3 regions of the Delftia sp. WY8 genome follow, and region 3 is predicted to be linked to each of the others. Evidence: predicted binding sites of a transcription regulator. Region 3 holds the regulator's gene; each other region holds the start of a gene.
The links. The regulator LexA, encoded in region 3, represses DNA repair genes until DNA is damaged. The targets are predictions, from matches to a motif close to ACTGTATNNNNATACAGT.
Positions count from the first base shown of each region.

Region 1: G4D77_RS24560 (DNA topoisomerase IV subunit B) is a predicted target of LexA. The motif match lies at 3,790-3,807, and genes of this name have one in related genera.
Region 2: G4D77_RS25970 (putative DNA modification/repair radical SAM protein) is a predicted target of LexA. The motif match lies at 2,365-2,382, and genes of this name have one in related genera.

Region 1 is NZ_CP049795.1:5,340,020-5,346,821, forward strand. Features, by position in the region: gene bamC (NlpB/DapX family lipoprotein) at 1-642, opposite strand, end outside; gene dapA (4-hydroxy-tetrahydrodipicolinate synthase) at 684-1,580, opposite strand; gene G4D77_RS24545 (class I SAM-dependent methyltransferase) at 1,656-2,225, opposite strand; gene G4D77_RS24550 (hypothetical protein) at 2,293-2,442, opposite strand; gene G4D77_RS24555 (MFS transporter) at 2,444-3,670, opposite strand; gene G4D77_RS24560 (DNA topoisomerase IV subunit B) at 3,841-5,823, shown strand; gene G4D77_RS24565 (lytic transglycosylase domain-containing protein) at 5,829-6,707, shown strand; gene parC (DNA topoisomerase IV subunit A) at 6,747-6,802, shown strand, end outside.
Region 2 is NZ_CP049795.1:5,657,556-5,664,357, reverse strand. Features, by position in the region: gene G4D77_RS25980 (DUF5691 domain-containing protein) at 1-445, opposite strand, end outside; gene G4D77_RS25975 (SWIM zinc finger family protein) at 442-1,872, opposite strand; gene G4D77_RS25970 (putative DNA modification/repair radical SAM protein) at 2,384-3,703, shown strand; gene G4D77_RS25965 (TIGR03915 family putative DNA repair protein) at 3,719-4,558, shown strand; gene purL (phosphoribosylformylglycinamidine synthase) at 4,624-6,802, opposite strand, start outside.
Region 3 is NZ_CP049795.1:240,896-247,697, reverse strand. Features, by position in the region: gene G4D77_RS01055 (P-loop nucleotide/nucleoside kinase family protein) at 1-268, shown strand, start outside; gene G4D77_RS01050 (FecR domain-containing protein) at 326-1,240, opposite strand; gene G4D77_RS01045 (sigma-70 family RNA polymerase sigma factor) at 1,308-1,784, opposite strand; gene G4D77_RS01040 (AraC family transcriptional regulator) at 1,945-2,826, opposite strand; gene G4D77_RS01035 (MFS transporter) at 2,968-4,149, shown strand; gene G4D77_RS01030 (hypothetical protein) at 4,233-4,640, opposite strand; gene lexA (transcriptional repressor LexA) at 4,803-5,477, opposite strand; gene G4D77_RS01020 (asparaginase) at 5,576-6,565, shown strand; gene adk (adenylate kinase) at 6,656-6,802, opposite strand, start outside.

The sequences.
Region 1 (6,802 bases), 1.6 Mb from region 3:
CGGATCGGAGGGGCGCGGCTGCCAGATGGTCTGGTCCTTCTGGGCGCTGGTGTACACCTCCTGCATGCCGCGGTGCGTGATGTAGACCTCGGTGGAGCCGTCGGCCGAGCGCTCCAGGCGGGTGCGGAACCTGTCGCGCTCGCTGGTGGAGTACAGGCCGTCGAAGACCTTGCCCAGCGTCTTGCGGATCACGTCCTGCGGGATCTTGGCGCGGTTCTCGGCCCAATCGGTTTCGATGATGCCGAGCTGGCGGTCTTCGGTGGTGAAGATGAAGCCGTTTTCCAGCCAGAAGTCGCGCACGGGCTCCCACAGCTGGTCGGCCGGACGCTTGATCACCAGCCAGCGCTGCTCGCCATTGCGCTCGATGCGCACATCGCCCAGGGCGGCGGTGGCCGTTCGGCCCTCTGCCGGCTTTTGCGCCTTGGAGTTGGCTTCCATGGCGGCGGCGGAGACCACGCCGCCGGGCACGGCGTAGCGGGAGTCCGTGGACAGCTGTGTCAGGTCTGGCGGGACTTCCAGGGTGGGCGCCTGCTGCTTGCCGGCGCTCTTGTAGTCGATCTTGCTCTCTTGGAACGTGGTCGTGCAGGCTGTCAGGCCGATGGCCAGGCTCAGCAGGCTCAGACGTGCAATGGGCTGTTTCACGCGAATATCCTTGGTGCGTTCGGTCGGTGGGGCGGGGCGCCTCACAGCAGGCCAGCGGAGCTCAGGGCGGCTTCCACGGTGGCTTCCAGATTCTTGCTCAGGGGTGTCATCGGCAGGCGCATGGCCGGGCCGCAAAGGCCCAGGCGGGCTGCGGCCCACTTGACGGGAATGGGGTTGGCCTCGACGAAGAGGTTCTTGTGCACAGGCATCAGGCGCATCTGGATGTCCATGGCGGTGCGCACGTCGCCGGCCAGGGCCGCCTTGCACAGATCGCTCATCAGGCGCGGCGCCACGTTGGCCGTGACGCTGATGTTGCCGTGGCCGCCGCACAGCATCAGTGCCACAGCGGTGGGATCATCGCCGGAGTACACGCCGAAGCCTTCGGGCACTTCACGGATCAGCCACTGGGCGCGTTCGATGTTGCCCGTGGCTTCCTTGATGCCGATGATGGCGGGAATCTGCGCCAGGCGCAGCACGGTGTCGTGCTGCATGTCGGCCACCGAGCGGCCGGGCACGTTGTAGAGCACCACAGGCAGGTCGCCCACCGCTTCGGCAATGGCCTTGAAATGCTGGTACTGGCCTTCCTGCGTGGGCTTGTTGTAGTAGGGCACGACCTGCAGCTGGCTGTCGGCACCGACCTTCTTGGCGTAGCGGGCCAGCTCGATGGCCTCGTGCGTGCTGTTGGCGCCGCAGCCGGCCATCACGGGAACGCGGCCCGCAGCCTGCTCGACGGACACGCGGATGATTTCGCAGTGTTCCTCCACGTTGACGGTGGGGGATTCGCCTGTCGTTCCCACCACGCCGATGCAGTCCGTGCCCTCGGCCACATGCCAGTCGATGAGTTTTCGCAGCGCCGGGTAGTCAACACTACCGTCCTCGTGCATGGGCGTGATGAGGGCAACGATGCTGCCAGTGAGAGCGACGGAGGAGGATGTCATGTCCGCAAGAAAAAACGGGAAAGGATCATTCTAACGAGTGTCGGAGGCAGGCCCAAGGCGGTCTCCTGTAGGGATTCAGGCGATTGCAGAGCCTGACGCCTTCTGATGCGCCAGCATGGCCACGGGTTCCCGGCCTGTTGCATCGGGGCGCAGTGCCGCGATGCGCTGGACCACGCGATCGGGCTCGCCCAGCTGGCCGTGCTCGTAGGCCACGATGTGCCAGCCCGCGCAGGCCTGCAGCAGCTCGCCGGGCGCCAGCAGGAAATCGGGCCGGGAAGGCTTGCCGAAGGCCTCGTTGCCCTGGGCAAAGGTTTCGTACAGCAGCACGCCGCCGGGGGCCACGCTGTCCAGCAGCGCCGCCCACAGCGGGCGCCACAGATAGTGGGTCACGACCACGGCGCCGAACTGCCTGCCGGGCAGGGGCCAGGGGCCGTTTTCAATGTCGGCGCACAGCAGCTCGCCCACGCCCTGCAGGCCGGCCAGGGCCTGGGCGTCGCGGTCCACGCCCGTCACTGCATGGCCGCGTGCATGGAACCAGCGCATGTGGCGGCCAGGGCCGCAGGCCACGTCGAGCACGGTGGCCTCGGGTGCCAGAAGATGCGACCAGCGTTGGATCCAGGGCGAAGGCGGCGTGGCTGCGTGCATGTGAAATTTCGGAAATGAATTGAAAGCGGCCGCCATTGTGCCGCCAGGCCTTTGCCGCGCTTCAATTTCAGAAGCAGGCCCAGAGCTGGTCGGCCATGCCCAGCATGAACTCGGGCTGCAGATAGAGCATGAAGACCAGGCCCAGCACCAGCAGCACGGCGGCCCACAGCGCCAGCCTGCGCAGCAGCTGTGGGCGGGGCGTGGTGGCTGTCGTCATGTCAGGCCGCCGCCTGCGCCGCACGCGGCCTTGCCACCGGGGCTTCGCGTATCGGCAGGTTCAGCAGGCCGGCGGCCACGCCCAGGCCGATGGCCAGGTACCAGACCACCTGGTAGCTGCCGGTGTGGTCATACAGATAGCCGCCCAGCCAGACACCCAGAAAGCTGCCGACCTGGTGGCTGAAGAACACCATTCCGCTCAACATGGACAGATGCTGCACGCCGAAGATCTGGGCCACGGTGGCATTGGTCAGCGGCACGGTGGACAGCCACAGCAGTCCCATGGCGGCCGAGAAGATGTAGACCGACCAGGGCGTCAGCGGCGCGAGCAGGAAGAGCACGATCACCACCGAGCGCGTGAAGTAGATGGTGGACAGCAGGTAGCGCTTGGGCAGGCGCTGGCCCAGGTTGCCGGCCACATAGGTGCCGACGATGTTGAACAGCCCCACCAGCGCCAGCGAGATGCTGGCCACCTGCGGTGCCAGGCCGTAGTCCTTGAGGTAGCTGGGCATGTGCACGCCGATGAACATCACCTGGAAGCCGCAGACGAAGTAGCCAGCCGTCAGCAGCACGAAGCTGGGTGTGCGCAGGGCCTCGGCCACGGCCTGGGCTGCGCTCTGGTCGCGCATGGGCCGGGTATTGCCGGCCGTGAAGCCCGGCTCGCGCAGGCCGAAGGCCAGCGGAATGATCATCAGGGCGCACAGCGACAGCAGCAGCAGGGCGTTGGACCAGCCGAAGTTCGAGATCAGGCTGCCTTCCACGGGCACCATGAAGAACTGGCCGAAGGAGCCCGCCGCCGCCGTCACGCCCATGGCCCAGCTGCGCCGCGCCACGGGAATCTGGCGGCCCAGCACGCCGTAGATCACGGCATAGGTGGTGCCGGCCTGGGCTGCGCCTATCACCACGCCGGCCGTCAGGGCGAACCAGGTTGTCGTGGGCGCCATGGCCATGCCGGCCAGGCCCAGCGCATACAGCAGCGCGCCCACCAGGAGCACGCGGAAGGCGCCGAAGCGGTCGGCCAGCATGCCGCCGAAGATGCCGAGCACGCCCCAGGACAGGTTCTGGATGGCAATGGCCAGCGCGAAGGACTCGCGCGTCCAGCCCATCTCCTGGGTGATAGGCTGCAGCCACAGGCCGAAGCCGTGCCGGATTCCCATGGACAGCGTCACGACTGCGCCCCCGCACAGCAGTATCTGCACCATGGACATGGGTTGGTTGTTTTTGTGCATGCGGCAAACTTTAGCGAAACTCCGGGTTTTGCGCTGCGACGCATGGGTCGCCCATGCGCCAGCGCGGCACTTCGTAGCCCTTGGCGGCACTGGCCTTTTCGGGATAGTCAATGTCAATGACTGTGAATGTATCCAGCACTGAGCCGGGCCGCGCACTACAATCCGCCCCCATGGCAGTCAAACCATCTCCCACTTCCGCCAGCGAATACTCCGAAGGCTCGATACGCGTGCTCAAGGGCCTGGAGCCCGTCAAGCAGCGTCCCGGCATGTACACGCGCACCGACAACCCCCTGCATGTGCTGCAGGAGGTGATCGACAACGCGGCCGACGAGGCGCTGGCCGGCTTCGGCAAGAAAATCCGCTTCACCCTGCATTCCGACGGCTCCTACAGCGTCGAGGACGACGGCCGGGGCATCCCCTTCGGCATGCACCCCGAGGAAAAGGCGCCCGTGGTGGAGCTGGTCTTCACTCGCCTGCATGCGGGCGGCAAGTTCGACAAGGGCAAGGGCGGCGCCTACAGCTTCTCGGGCGGCCTGCATGGCGTGGGCGTCTCGGTCACGAATGCGCTGGCCACGCGCCTTGAGGCCTGCATCCACCGCGAGGGCAAGGTGGCCACCATCGCCTTCTCGGGCGGCGACGTGGTCGAGCCCCTGCAGTCGCGGCCGCTGGCCGCGGGCGAGCGCAAGCAGGGCACGACCGTGCGCGTGTGGCCCGATGCCCGCTACTTCGAATCCTCCCAGCTGCCCATGGGCGAGCTGATGCATCTGCTGCGCAGCAAGGCCGTGCTCATGCCCGGCGTGTCGGTGACCCTGGTCAACGAGAAGACGCGCGACACCCAGACCTGGCAGTTCAAGGGCGGCCTGCGCGACTATCTGCAGCAAAGCCTGCATGGCGAGGCCGTCATCCCCCTGTTCGAAGGCGAGGGCTTTGCCGACCGCAACCACGACAGCTTTGCCGAAGGCGAGGGCGCCGCCTGGTGCGTGGCCTTCACCGAGGATGGCGCGCCGCTGCGCGAAAGCTATGTCAACCTGATCCCCACCACGGCCGGCGGCACGCACGACAGCGGCCTGCGCGACGGCCTGTTCCAGGCGGTCAAGGCCTTCATCGAGATGCATTCGCTGCTGCCCAAGGGCGTCAAGCTCATGCCTGACGACGTCTTCGCGCGCGCCAGCTACGTGCTCAATGCCAAGGTGCTGGACCCGCAGTTCCAGGGCCAGATCAAGGAGCGCCTGAACTCGCGCGATGCCGTGCGCCTGGTCAGCGGCTACGTTCGCCCTGCGCTGGAGCTGTGGCTCAACGAGCATGTGGAATGGGGCCGCAAGCTGGCCGAGATCGCCATCAAGGCCGCCCAGACACGCCAGAAGGCGGGCCAGAAGGTCGAAAAGCGCAAGGGCTCGGGCGTGGCCGTGCTGCCCGGCAAGCTCACCGATTGCGAAAGCCGCGACCTGAGCCTGAACGAGGTCTTCCTGGTCGAGGGCGACTCGGCCGGCGGCAGCGCCAAGATGGGACGCGACAAGGAAACCCAGGCCGTGCTGCCCCTGCGCGGCAAGGTGCTCAACACCTGGGAAGTCGACCGTGACCGCCTGTTCGCCAACAACGAGATCCACGACATCTCGGTGGCCATCGGCGTGGACCCGCATGGCCCCCATGACACGCCCGACCTGTCCGGCCTGCGCTACGGCAAGATCTGCATTCTTTCGGATGCCGACGTGGATGGCTCGCACATCCAGGTGCTGCTGCTCACGCTGTTCTTCCGCCACTTCCCCAAGCTCATCGAGGCCGGCCACATCCATGTGGCGCTGCCGCCGCTGTTCCGCGTCGATGTGCCTGCGCGGGGCAAGAAGCCAGCAGCCAAGATGTACGCGCTGGACGAGGGCGAGCTGACCGCCATCCTCGACAAGTCCGCCAAGGATGGCGTTCCGCGCGAGAAATGCCAGATCAGCCGCTTCAAGGGCCTGGGCGAGATGAATGCCGAGCAGCTGTGGGAAACCACGCTCAACCCCGACACGCGCCGCCTGCTGCCCGTGCAGTTCATGAATCTGGACTTTGCGGCGGCCGAGCAGGTCGTCACCAAGCTGATGGGCAAGGGCGAGGCTGCGGCGCGCCGCGAGCTGATGGAGTTGCACGGCGACGCCATCGAAGTGGATATCTGATCCCCATGCCCCTGCGCCCGGCTGCCCCACAGCACCTTCCGCACCGCCCGCACCCTGCGCGCGCCGCTGCCGCGCGCGCGCTTGCAGCGCTGGGCGCGGCCCTGGCGCTGTGGGGGGTGGCGCAGCCCGCGCATGCCGATCTCTGGGCCTTCGTGGACGAGCGCGGCATCACGCACTTCGCCGCGCAGGCGCTGGACGAGCGCTACAAGCTCTACTTCCGCGGCTCGCTGTATGACAGCACCGAGCAGGGACTCAAGCCCCCGCTGGTGGAAGCCGAGGCCGCTGCCGACGATGACGGCGGCAGCGATGCCGGGCGCAGGCTGCAGGCGAGCACGCGGATGCAAAGCTTCTTCGACATCTCGCCGCGCTACAAGAGCGTGCGCGGCCACCTGCGCAAGGCGGCGGACCACACGGGGGTGGACTACGACCTGCTCAAAGCCGTGATTGCCGTCGAGTCGGGCTTTGACGCGCAGGCCATCTCGCCCAAGGGCGCAGTCGGCCTGATGCAGCTGATGCCGGCCACGGCCCAGCGCTTCGGCGTGGAGGCCAGCCGCCAGCGCAGCGTGCAGCAGCAACTGGCCGACCCGGCCGTCAACGTGCCGGCCGGCGCGCGCTACCTCAACCATCTGATGGGGCTGTTCCCCGGGCGGCTGGACCTGGTGCTGGCCGCCTACAACGCGGGCGAGGGTGCCGTGCGGCGTGCGGGGCAGGCCATTCCTCCCTATCAGGAAACCCGCAATTACGTGAAGGCCGTGCTCGGTATCTACGAGCAGCTGCAGGGCGGGCGCCAGCGTGCGGGCCAGGCAGCGCCGGTGGCGGCACAGCCTGGCACAGCGCCCCGGATACGGATGACCTTGTCCACAGGGCTGCCCTCGCCGCGATGAGCGGCCTTCACTGCATTTATTGAGATCACGAATTTCTTCATGAGCGATCAAAACACTCTGGATCTGGCCCAACAGGCGGCCGGCGATGCCCTGGA
Region 2 (6,802 bases), 1.3 Mb from region 3:
CCTGCTCCAGCGCAGGCACCAGCAGGTCATGGGGCAGGCGCTGGCCCGCCTGGTCCAGGGTGCGCAGCATCGAGGCCTGCAGCTCGAACGGCCCGTCCTTGAGCACGTCGCCCATCAAGGTCTGCAGGCGAGCATCGGCAGGCGCGGGGCGCGATTCTGCAGGTGCCGCGGCCGGCACGGCCAGCGGCGCCGGCAGGCGCACCTGCGCGCCGGGCTGCCAGCCTGCGCGCTCGAACACGGCCGCCACGGCGCTGGCGCGCAGCAGTTGCTGGGCGGGCGAGTCGCCGGGCAGGTCCGCCCGGGGCAGCAGCGCGGCCTGCACGGCCTGCTGCGACCACGGGGCAGACGGATCAACGCCCGAAGCCAGCGCAGGCGGCACGGCCAGCCGGTCCGAGCCGACCATGGCCGATTGCTGCAGCGCAGTCCAAAGTTGTGTGTTGCTCATACCGGTTCACCCTGGTTCTGCCAGATACATTGCCGGGCGCTTTCGCCCTCGCGGGCCTGCCAGGCGCTCAGCAGGCGCCAGCGGCCCACGGCCGGGCCGGGCTCCCATTCGCCAAACAGCTGCATGGGCGCGCCGCCGCTGAGCGCCAGCAGGCGCCAGGCTTCGGCATCGTCAATGGCCACGGGAACGGGTTGCACAGGCGCGGCAGTGCCGTCAGCAGACACGCCGGGCGCAGCCGCCGATGCGCCCGGCGCATCGGGCCAGGCCGCAAACCATTGGCCCTGGGCAGGCACCAGGCGCAACCCGTCCTGGCACAGCGGCTGCGTGGCCTGCAGCGGGTTGGCGGCAATGCGCCGGCCCATCTGCTGCAGGACGTCGCCCACGGCCGAGGTGTCCAGCGGGCTGGCGCCCTCGGCAGGCAGCGCAGGCCCGTTGCCGTTGGCGGCAATGGCGCGCAGCGGCGCATGGCCCGGGTAGAAATTCAGCGCGCATCCGTAGCGATGGCCAGGCACCCAGGCCGATTCGAAGCCGCGCCCGCCCTGCGCATAGTCCAGCACCAGGGCCATGCGGCCCGTGCGCTGCCCGTGCAGCCAGACGCGGCGCTCCATGAGCCGGCCTTCGCGCTCGATCATGCGCAGGCCGGCCACCAGCCATTCGTCCTCGACCAGCTGGCCGCGGGCCTGCACCTCGGCCTTGTCCATGGGCCAGCCCAGCGCGGCCATCACGTCGGCCTTGACCTCGGGGCTCAGCGATTCGCGGCGGCGCACGGCGTCGATGATCAGCTGCCAGTGGCCCAGCTGCACCAGCATGTCGCGCGGCCAGTCGCGGTGGCTGTCCACCAGATCCCGGCAGTCCTTGATGCGTGCCGCCATGCCCGTGGCCTGCGCATCGACCATGCGCGCGGCCATGGTGTTCCAGCGCTGGCGCATCTGGGAGTCGCCGGCCTGGTTGGCCAGGCCCGCGCGCACCATGTCCTGCATCCACAGCGACAGTTCCTGCAGGCCCGCCTCGACCTTGTCCCAGCGCTTGTCTTCGCGCCTGGCCTGCTGCCTGGCCGCAACCTCGGGATCGGGTGGCGGCTCGGCCGCCGCGGCGGCTGCCTTGGCCTCCTTCTTCTCGGCCTTTTCCTGGCGGCTGTCCAGCCAGGTCTGCACCCAGGCCGGTGGATCGCCGCCCTCGGTGACCTGGCCGCCCGCACGCATCAGCATCAGCGCCAGCCCATGCTTGCAGGGGAACTTGCGGCTGGGGCAAGAGCATTTGAAGGAGGGGCCCGACAGGTCCACCTGGGTCTGGTAGGGCTTGCTGCCGCTGCCCTGGCACTCGCCCCACACCGCCACATCGTTGGCACCCATGGTGGGCCATTTGGCGGGCGATTGCAGCCCCTTGGCGGCCTTGCTGGAGGAAGCGTCCGGCGATAGCGCCAGCACTTCGCTCTCTGTTCCTAATACACGCGACACCGAAGCTCCCTCTCCAAGTGTTTGTCATCGCCAGGCGCATTGAATGAAGAAACGACCGCGCCCGGCAAGCCCGAAAGCCTATCAGCAATAGTTATCGGCAATTTGAAACAAATCACAACAACGTCAAACCTCTCTCCCATGAACCGGGAACCCCATGGCGCGCAGCCAGCTGCGCTATATCAGCGCATGCATTGATGGCACCAAGCCGTACCAGCCTTCAGGCATTGCAAAAAGACGCAGGAAACACGCATTCACCATTTCCTGCGATGCACATCGCCACCCATTGAAAGCAAGCACTCATTCCGCACTGAAAACGGTTTCATTCCATTGCACTGGCAACCATTGCAATCCGCTGGCCATTGCGATAGCCCGACAGTGCGTTCAAACCGGAGCCAGGCAAGGCCGGACCAGACCCTGGCTGGGGGATGGGCTCTCGAAAAACCGGATGTGCCAGGCAAATATACTGTATATTCATACAGCCATGGAGCTGCAACGCAAACTTTTCATCCTCGCCGACGCCGCCAAGTACGACGCCAGCTGCGCCTCCAGCGGATCGCAGGGGCGCGACTCGCTGGACGGCAAGGGCATGGGCTCGGTCACCGGCATGGGCATCTGCCACAGCTATGCGCCCGACGGGCGCTGCATCTCGCTGCTCAAGATCCTGCTGACCAATGTCTGCATCTTCGACTGCCGCTACTGCATCAACCGCAAGAGCTCCAACGTGCAGCGCGCCCGCTTCACGGTGGCCGAGGTGGTGCAGCTGACGCTGGACTTCTACCGGCGCAACTGCATCGAGGGGCTGTTCCTGTCCAGCGGCATCATCCGCTCCAGCGACTACACCATGGAGCAGCTGGTGGAAGTGGCCCGCCGCCTGCGCGAGGAGCATGACTTTCGCGGCTACATCCACCTCAAGACCATCCCGGATGCCGCCCCCGAATTGCTGGCCCAGGCAGGCCGCCATGCCGACCGCCTGAGCATCAATGTGGAACTGCCCACGGCCAGCGGCCTGGCGCAGTTCGCGCCTGAAAAGGACGGCCGGCGCATACGCCAGGCCATGCAGGGCGTGGACCGGCATGTGCAGGCCTGGCGCGCGGCCACGCGCGAGCAGCGCCAGGCGCAGTCCCTGCCCGGCGCGCCCGCGCAGCGCGCCGCCGTGCCGCGCTTTGCGCCGGGCGGGCAGAGCACGCAGATGATCGTGGGCGCCGACCGCGCAACCGATGCCGACATCCTCGAGTCCAGCCATACGCTGTATGCGGGCTACGGCCTGCGCCGCGTGTACTACTCGGCCTTCAGCCCCATTCCCGATGCCTCGCGCGACCTGCCGCCGCAGGCACCGCCCCTCATGCGCGAGCACCGGCTCTACCAGGCCGACTGGCTCATGCGCTTTTACGGCTACGGGGCGGGCGAGATCGCGGCGGCCAGCCGCCACGGCATGCTGGACCTGGAGATCGACCCCAAGCTGGCCTGGGCACTGGCCAACCGCCAGCAGTTCCCCGTGGACCTCAACCGTGCTCCGCGCAGCCTGCTGCTGCGCGTGCCGGGCCTGGGCACGCAGACGGTGGAGCGCCTGCTGGCGGCGCGCCGCGTGCGCCGGCTGCGGCTGGACGACCTGCTGCGGCTGCGCGCCCCCGTGCAAAAGGCCCTGCCCTTCGTGCTGATCGACGGCCACCGCCCCCTGCTGGGCGAGACCGACTCGGCCGCGCTGCGCACGCGGCTGATCGCGCAGTCGCAGGCCAGCCAGGCCCAGGCGCGGCACAGCGGCATGCGCGTGCAAAGCGCACTGCAGGCCAGCCTGTTCTAGAACCTGGAGCACGCCATGCACGGACAGGCCCTCACCATCGAACTCGACAGCCCCGACGACTGGCCCGGCTTTCGCGCAGCCTGCCGGGCGCTGCTGGCCCACGGCGCCGACCCCGCTCTGGTGCGCTGGCGGTGGCCCGACACGCGGGGTGCGCAGCCACTCGGCGCGGGGGTGGACCTGTTTTCCAGCGCGCCGCAGCAGGCCATGCCCGCCTCGGCGCTTGCCGGGCTGGCCGGCCCCGGCGAGGCAGGGCTGTCCCTGTCGGACACCCAGATGTCCGCCCTGCGCCATGCCTGCATGCACCGCGCGGCGGGCCGCTTCGAGCTATGCCACCGCTGGCTGGCGCGCATGCAGGCCCGGCCCGAACTGCGGCTGGATGCGCTGGATGCGGACTGGCGCGCCATCGAGGCCCTGGCCCGCCCCGTCTCGCGCGAGATCCACAAGATGCACGCCTTTGTGCGCTTTCGGACGACGCAGCGACCGGACCAGCCCGATCTGCACATTGCCTGGTTCGAGCCCGAGCACCACATCGTGCGCGCGGCGGCGCCCTTCTTCTGCAAGCGCTTTGCCAACATGCACTGGGCCATCCTCACGCCGCAATGCAGCGCGCACTGGGACGGCCATGCGCTGCGCCTGGCGCCCGGCGCGCGCCGCAGCGATGCCCCGCCAGCCGACGCGGGCGAGGCCCTGTGGCTGACCTACTACGCCAGCACCTTCAATCCGGCACGCCTGAAGGAGCAGGCCATGCTGCGCGAGATGCCGCGCCGCTACTGGCACAACCTGCCCGAGACGGTGCTGATCTCCACCCTGGTCCAGCAGGCCCGCGCGCGCACGGGACAGATGCTGGAGCAGTAAGGACAGGCACCAAAAAACAAAGGCCCCGAAGGGCCTTTGTCTGCTTTGCAGCGTCGCTCAGTGCATCAGCCCAGCCACTTGCGGGCGTTGCGCCACACGCGCATCCAGGGGCTGAATTCCGACTTGTCGCCGTTGGTCCAGCTCATCTGCACGTTGCGGAACACGCGCTCGGGGTGGGGCATCATGGCCGTGAAGCGGCCATCGGCCGTGGTCACTGCCGTCAGGCCGCCGGCCGATCCGTTGGGATTGAACGGGTACTGCTCGGTGGCCTTGCCGTGGTTGTCCACATAGCGCATGGAGGCGATGGCCTTGTCCGCATTGCCGCGGAAGCGGAAGTTGGCAAAGCCTTCGCCGTGGGCCACGGCGATGGGCAGGCGGCTGCCGGCCATGCCCTGCAGGAACAGGCTGGGCGACTCCAGCACTTCCACCATGGACAGGCGCGCCTCGAAGCGGTTGCTCTGGTTCTGCGTGAAACGCGGCCAGTCCTGGGCGCCGGGAATGATGTCGGCCAGTTCGGCAAACATCTGGCAGCCGTTGCACACGCCCAGGCCGAAGGTGTCGCTGCGGCCGAAGAACTGCTGGAACTGCGCGGACAGGCTGTCGTTGAAGGTGATGGAGCGCGCCCAGCCGATGCCGGCGCCCAGCGTGTCGCCGTAGCTGAAGCCGCCGCAGGCCACCACGCCGGCGAAGTCCTGCAGCTGCGCGCGGCCGCTTTGCAGGTCGGTCATGTGCACGTCCACCGCGTCGAAGCCGGCCTCGGTGAAGGCGTAGGCCATTTCCACATGGGAGTTCACGCCCTGCTCGCGCAGCACAGCCACGCGGGGCCGCGCGCCCAGGTTCAGGAAGGGTGCGGCCGGGTTCTCGGCCGGGTCGAACGTCAGGTGCAGGTGCATGCCCGGGTCGGCAGGCTCGCCGGCTGCGGCGTGCTCGCTGTCGGCGCAGGCCGGGTTGTCGCGCTGCTGGGCGATCTTCCAGCTGACGGCATCCCAGACCTGGTGCAGGTCGCTGAGCGAGGCGCCGAAGACGGATTTGGCATCGCGCCAGACCTGCAGCTCGCCCTTGCCCGCATCGACCTTGGACGAGACGGGGCGCGTCTTGCCGATGATGTGGCTGCAGGTGGACAGGCCATGCTCGCGCAGGGTCTGCAGCACGGCGGCGCGGTCGGCCGTGCGGATCTGCAGCACGGCGCCCAGTTCTTCGTTGAACAGCGCGCGCAGCGTCATGTCGTCGCGGCGGCCGCTGATCTGGGAGGCCCAGTTCTTGCCTTCGCCCGAGTCCATGCGGCTGTCGCTGATGCCGTCGCCTTCGGTGACCAGCATGTCCACGTTGATAGCCACGCCCACATGGCCGGCAAAGGCCATCTCGGCCACGGTGGCCAGCAGGCCGCCGTCGCCCTTGTCGTGGTAGGCCAGGATCTGGCCCTTGGCGCGCAGGTCGTTGACGGCATCGACCAGGGCAATCAGGTCCTTGGCGTCATCGAGGTCGGGCGTCTCGTTGCCGGTCTGGCCCAGCACCTGGCCCAGGATGGAGCCGCCCATGCGCATCTTGCCGCGGCCCAGGTCCACCAGCACCAGGGTGCTGTCGTCTTCCGAGGCGTCCAGCTGGGGCGTGAGCGTGCCGCGCACATCGTCGATGGAGGCAAAGCCCGTGATGATCAGGCTGACCGGCGAGGTCACCTTCTTGACCTGGCCGCCCTCGTTCCACTGGGTGCGCATGGACAGGCTGTCCTTGCCCACGGGGATCGAGATGTCCAGCTGCGGGCACAGCTCCATGCCCACGGCCTTGACGGTGGCGTAGAGCGCCGCGTCTTCGCCGGGCTCCCCGCAGGCCGCCATCCAGTTGGCCGACATCTTGACCCTGGACAGTTCGATGGGCGCGGCCAGCATGTTGGTGATGGCCTCGGCCACGGCCATGCGGCCCGACGCCGGCGCGTTGATGGCCGCCAACGGCGTGCGCTCGCCCATGGCCATGGCCTCGCCCTTGAAGCCCTGGAAATCGGCCAGCGTGACGGCCACGTCGGCCACGGGCACCTGCCAGGGGCCGACCATCTGGTCGCGGTGGGTCAGGCCGCCCACGGCGCGGTCGCCGATGGTGATCAGGAAGCGCTTGGAGGCCACGGTGGGGTGGGCCAGCACGTCGATCACGGCCTTTTCCAGGGGCACGCCGGTCAGGTCCATGGGGGGCAGCTCCCGCTGCACGGTGGCCACGTCGCGGTGCATCTTGGGCGGCTTGCCCAGCAGCACG
Region 3 (6,802 bases):
TTCAGTGGTGCTGGACTTTCCTGCCAACACGCTGGAAGGCAGAGGTTGGGCGCGCAGCGTGTTCGAGAGGGTGGGTGCCTCCCACCGCCTGCATTTCCTGGATGTGCCCGATGAGGTCTGCAAGCAGCGCCTGCGTGCGCGCAATGCGGCGGGGGATCATCCCTTTCAGGCCAGCGATGAGCAGTTCGACCTGATCACCAGCTACTTTGTCGCGCCTTGCGCACAGGAGGGCTTCGACGTTGTGCATCACCCGTATGTGCGGGCCTGACCGCAAAGGCCGTGCGGCCGCCGGCTCGCCCACTGGAACGCCTCCTCGATCGCCTACTCAATCCCCGCCAGACCGTGCCTGCACTTGCACCCAATAGCGTGTACGGGTGCTCAACTGCAAGGGGAAGCGGCTGACGAGCGCGGCCAGGGCGCGATCGGTGTCGTCCACGGGAAAGGCGCCCGAGACACGCAGGCCTGCCACCTCGGGCGTGCAGCCCAGGTAGCCGGGCCGGTAGCGGGCGAGGGCGTCGATCAGCTGGCCCAGCGGCATGTCCAGCGCGATCAGTCCGCCTTCGTGCCAGCTGGCGGCAAAGGGATCGGCAGACGCGGGTGGCTGGGCGGCGCTGGCCGAGAAGGCGGCGTGTTGCCCGGCCTGCAGCTCGGTGGGGGTGGCTTCGCTGTCCAGGGGCTGCAGGCGCACGGTCTTTTCCTGCACGTTGACATGGCACAGGCCGTCGTCCGCGACATGGACCGTGAAGCGCGTTCCCAGGGCCAGTACATGGCCTTGCGGGGTTTGCACACTGAAGGGGCGGCCCAGTGCGTCTGGCCCGGTGGCGACGAGGATGCGGCCGCGGTAAAGGCGCAGCAGGCGCTGGCGGTCGTCGAAAGCCACGTCCACGGAGGTGGCTGTATCCAGGGCCACCAGGGAGCCGTCGGGCAGCGTCAGGTCGCGGCGCTCGCCAGTGGCGGTGCGATGAGCTGCCTGCCAGTGCTCGAGCGGCGCGCCTTTCCAGGCGAGCCAGGCCGTGGCACCGCTGCCCAGGCCAAGGGCCACAGCACGCACCGCAGAACGGCGATTGGGGTCGGAGCGGCGGCCCAGCGCCTGGCGCGCCAAGGGTGCGGGCAGATGCGACAGCTGTGCGGTGACGGATTGCACGCGCAGCCAGGCGCGCTGGTGGGCGGGGTCGGCCTCGTGCCAGTCCGTCCATGCCTGCTGCAGGCTTGGCGTCACCGCGGTGCCGCGCAGTTTCACGTGCCAGGCAGCGGCCTCATGCAAGGCCCGTCGGTCGTTGCTTTCCAAAGATCCCTCGCCCATGTGGCTATGCCAGGACCAGGCAGCAATGCTCCATCGCCCGGGTCAGGTAGTTGCTGACGGTGCGCAGCGACACGCCCAGGCGCTCGGCGATCTCGGGGTAGCTCAGTTCCTCGAAATGGGACAGGACGAAGGCTTCGCGCACCTTGGGTGCAAGGCCCTGGAGCATGCGGTCCACGTCGAGCAGGGTCTGCTGGACGATGGCCTGCTCCTTGGGCGAAGGCGCCAGCGACTGCGGCAGCTGGGCAAGATAGTCCAGATAGGACTGCTCCAGCGTGCGGCGGCGAAACAGGTCGGTGACCAGGCCGCGGGCGATGGTGGCCAGGTAGCGCCTGGGCTCGCGGATGTCCTGCTGCGGCACTGGCGAGCGCAGCAGGCGCACGAAGGTGTCCTGGGCCAGGTCGGCCGCATCGTCACGGTTGCCCAGGCGCTTGCGCAGCAGGCTTTCCAGCCAGGGATGGTGATTCTGGTAGAGGCTGTGCACGGAGAGGGCGGCTTGTGCGAAAGAAGCGGGGAGGCCGGGCGTAGAAGCCGAGATGGGCAACGTGGCGGTTTCGGTTGCAAAAGATAATAAGAATGCTTATCAATTATCTTTCACGCGAGCTTTACTCCTGAGGACTGGGTATCTTTCTGTTGCATGTGCGCTACAGGGAGATGCTGGCGGAACTTCCACGCCGGCCCTGCGCCGGGCGATTGCGCTGGTAGGCGCTGGGCGGAGCGCCAAAGCTGCGCCGGAAGACGGCGGTGAAGGCGCTGGGACTGTCGTATCCATGGGAGAGCGCCACTTCCAGGACCGAGGCGCCCGCGGCCAGCCGGGGTAGGCTGAGCAGAAGACGGGCCTGGCGGCACCATGCGCCGAAGTTCATGCCGGTCTCGCGCAGGAACAGGCGTGCCAGCGTGCGGGGATGCATGTGCAGCCGCTGTGCCCAGCTGGCCAGGCCGACGTCCTGCGATGGGTCGTCCACAAAGCTGCGGCAGCAGGCGGCCAGGGCGCCATGCCGGGGCATGGGCACATGCAAGGACAGGGCGCGGGCGCGCTCCATTTCGTCGAGGATCAACTGCATGACACGCTCCTCCCTGCCGCCCAGCGGGTAGTCCATGGGCAGCTCGATGGCCTCCAGCACGAGTTCGCGCAGCAGGGGCGTGACCTGCATCACTCGGCAGTCTTGCCACAGGCCGGGCCGCAGCCCCGGCTCCACGAACACGGTGCGCATGGCCACGGGGCCGGCGGCCATGTGGATGGCGTGCAGGGACTGTGGTGGAACCCAGACGGCGCATCCCGGGGGGACGACCCAACTGCCCGAATCCGCGCGGATCAGCATCACTCCCTCGGTGGCATGCAGCAGCTGGCCGCGGCGGTGGGCATGCGGTGCGATGGCAGCGCCGGCCGCCATGTCTGTGGCAAAGGCCACGACCGGGCGGGCCGTGTGCTCGCCGTGCGGGGGCAATGGAGCGGCCGCATGCACGTCATCCAGGCAAGCGCGTGTGCGGGCATGGGAAAGTGGGCCACTTTGCCGGGTTGTCATTTTCTCGACGATTGTTGTTGCTTCGTAGCAGGAATGCAGATCATGCACTTTCTACGATGACCCACTTTCAATCCGCAGGAAAGTGGCAGGTATGGAGATGATTTCCCTTTCGAGAATGACGGACGTGACAGGAGGCAGGGCATGAACCGCGCACGTCTGGGGCTGCTTACGGGCACGCATGCCATCAACGACCTCTACCAGGGACTGGTTCCTGCGCTGTTGCCCTTCATGGTGCTGGAGCGCGGCTACAGCTATACGGAAGCCAGCGGCCTGATGCTGGCGGCCACGGGCCTGTCGAGCATGGTCCAGCCGCTGTTCGGCCTGTATGCCGACCGGTCGCCACGGCCCTGGATGGTGCCGGCCGGCTTTGTGGTGGCCGCCCTGGGCCTGGCCCTGGTGGGCATGAGCCCGGACTACTGGGTCAGCTGGTTGGCTGCCGTGCTGTGCGGCCTGGGGATCGCGGCCTACCATCCGTCCGCAACGGTGGCGGCCCGCATGGCGGGCGGCAGCTCGCAGAAGGCGATGAGCGTGTTTTCGGTGGGCGGAACGGCGGGGGCATCGTTCGCTCCCATGCTGGCTGCGGCCGTGGTGGGCGCAGGCGCCTTGCACCGCAGCTGGATGCTGGCCCTGCCTGCAGCGGCCATGCTGGTGCTCTGGTATGCCTGTACCTGGCGGGATGGAGCCAAGGACCATTGCGCCACCCGGCGCCCGGCCGTGGCGCAGGGCGAATTGCCCGCCAACCACTGGCGCGCCTTCTTCCTGCTGTGCGGGGTCATCGTCTGCTGGTCGATTCCCTATGTGACGGTGCTGTCCACCCTGCCCATGTTCGTGACGCGCGAGCTGGGCGGCTCGGACTTCATGGGAGCGGCCACGCTGACCTCATTCACAGCCGCTGCGGCGGTGGGCACTTTGCTGGGGGGCACGCTTGCAGATCGCCGGGGGCGCATGCAGGCCATCCGCGCCGGCTACCTGCTGGCATTGCCTGCTCTGGCGGCCCTGGCCCTGGCCTCCACGCCATGGATGGCGCTGGCCTGCACCATGGCCCTGGGCGTGTGCATGTTTCTTCCGTTTGCCGCCCAGGTCACGCTGGCCCAGGACTATCTGCCGCGCAACCAGGCCACGGCCAGCGGGCTGACCCTGGGGCTGGCCATGTCGATAGGCGGCATGGTGGCGCCGTTGTTCGGCATGCTGTCCGATGCGCGCGGACTGCGTTTTTCGTTGAGCGTCGTGCTGTGCATTCTGTGCGTTGCCGCGGCGCAGGCGTGGTGCATGCGCAATCGGCGCAGCGAGGGAAGTGCTGCACCGGCGGCTGTCAGGGCCTGATGCGCAGCCCCTGCCGCTGGGCAAGGCAAGAGACAGGCCCGGGCTCTCGCAGACCGGGTGGACGGGTTGGTCTCAGGGCGACCTCAGGCCGGTGTCTGCGCGCCGTGCGCTTCCATGCGTTCCAGGGCGGCACAGACATCGGCCATGCGGCCCGAGATGAACAGGCATTCGGGCTGCTCCTGCGGCGAGCGCTGGATGATGCGCAGACCCGAAGGCAGGGCCTGATCTGCCGGAAGGGAGGGCAGTTCGGGTTGCAGGGGCAGCAGCAGCTGCGCATCCCTGTGTTCTGGCAGCCGTGCTGACTTGCTGCGCCGCTGCTGGCTGCGGCGGCGTGCCTTGCTGAAGGACAGGATGGTCGCCTGCTCGGATTGCACAGGCGATTCGGGCTGGATGGTGCGCATGGCGGGCTCCATGGCGGCGGCGGGCAGGCGAATGCCCTGTGCCAGGCGCAGGAAGGACAGAGAAGACAGTGTTGGCAGAGCGAATCCCATGTGACGACTCCTGTTGGCGTATTTCAAAGAGGCATGGACACAGGCAGGATTGCGGTTTGCGGGCAAAGCTCCGCCCAGGGCGAAGCTGCAAGGCTTCGCGCCTACCACCTGGGCGGTGCATGAAGTAGGGGGTGGCAACCCGTGCAGGGCTGCCCGTCCGGCTTACATGGACATGCTGTTGCGGATCAGCCCCACGGCCAGGCCTTCAATGGCAAAGGCCTCTTCGGGAGCGACGCGGATCACCGGGTAATCGGGGTTTTCCGGCAGGAGCTCCACGCCCTGCGTGGTGCGGCGCAGGCGCTTGACGGTGACTTCATCTCCCAGGCGTGCCACGACGATCTGCCCGTTGCGGGCTTCATGCGCGGACTGCACGGCCAGCAGATCGCCGTCCATGATGCCCGCGTCGCGCATGGACATGCCGCGCACGCGCAGCAGATAGTCCGGGCGGACCTGGAACAGGCTGGGTTCGACGGAATAGGTCTGGTCGATATGTTCCTGGGCGAGAATGGGCGAGCCCGCCGCAACGCGGCCCACCAGCGGCAGCATCAGCGGCGCCAGGGCCGACAGCGGCAGCCCGAAGCTGGTGCCGCGTGCGGCATTGATGTTGCGCACGGTGTCGGTACGCAGGCGAATGCCGCGGGAGGTGCCGCTGACCAGTTCGATCACGCCTTTGCGGGCCAGGGCCTGCAGGTGTTCCTCTGCTGCGTTGGCGGACTTGAAGCCCAGCGTGTTGGCGATTTCCGCGCGGGTGGGGGGAGCGCCCGTGCGGGAGATGGCGGCCTGGATCAGGTCCAGGATCTGTTGCTGGCGGGCGGTGAGCTTGGGATGGTCGAGCATGGCGTGCGTCCGGTCCTTGAATTCAGATGGCAGGCAGAGAAGTCATCTGATGATTTATACAGTATCTGTATTTTTAACCAGTTTTCCAAGAGGTGCAAGTGGGGCAGTCAAAGTTGGTGATTCTTGGCACGGGCGGCACCATCGCCGGCCGGGCGGATTCGCAGTCGCAGGCAGTGGGATACAAGGCCGGACAGATCACGGTGCAGTCGCTGCTCGATGCCGTGCCGGATCTGGAGCAGCAGGCGCTGGGGCCTGTGCAGACGCAGCAGATCGCGCAGGTGGACAGCAAGGATATGGACTGGCCCGTGTGGCGCGCGTTGCTGCGTGCCTGCACGCAGGCGCTGGAGGATGCGGACACACGCGCCGTGGTGATCACGCATGGAACGGACACGCTGGAAGAGACGGCCTGGCTGCTGCACAGCCTGCTGCCTGCCACCAAGCCCATAGTGCTCACTTGCGCCATGCGCCCGGCCACGGCCCTGCTGGCCGACGGACCGCAGAATCTGCGCGATGCCGTGACCGTGGCCGCCAGCGGCGGGCGCAGCGGTGTGTGGGTGGTGGCCGGCGGCGAAGTGCATGCGGCGGCCCAGGTGCAAAAAGTCCACCCTTACCGACTGCAGGCCATGCGCTCCATGGAAGGTGGCCCGCAGGCCGTGGTGGAGGAAGGACGCGTGCGCTGGCTGGTGCCTGATGCGCCGGTCACGCCAGTCGCCCCCGTTGCGCGGATGGTGACTTCCGCTCCCGCTCTGTCTGACCTGCTGGCGCTGGATGAGCTGCCCTGGGTCGAGGTGGTGTTCAGCGGTGCTCTGGCGCGTGCCTGCGGCGTGGATGCGCTGGTGGCCGCAGGCGTGCGCGGCATCGTGGTGGCCGGCACGGGCAATGCGACCATTCACGAAAGCATGGAAGCGGCCTTGCTGCGTGCGCGCGACAAAGGCGTCTGGATCTGGCGGGGCACGCGCTGCGCCGAAGGCCTGCCCGTTGCCTCGGGGCTTGGCACGGACCCCGCAGAGGCCGATCTGGTCCAACTGCCCGTGGCCAAGGCACGGATTGCCATGATGCTGGCGCTGGCCGCGCAGCCGCGCGACTGATCCTCCGGGCGTCGCCGGCGCTTCAGATGCAGGCGGGCAACAAAAAAGCACCCGGCGGGTGCTTTTTTGGGGTCTGGCGCATGGCCTGTGTCATTCAGCCAGTGCTGCCAGGGCGCGCTGGGTGATGTCTTCCACCGAGCCCAGGCCGCTGATGGCGCGGTACTTGGGGGCTGCTGCGGCTTCCTTCTCGGCCCAGGCGCGGTAGTAGTCCACCAGCGGGCGGGTCTGGCTGCTGTA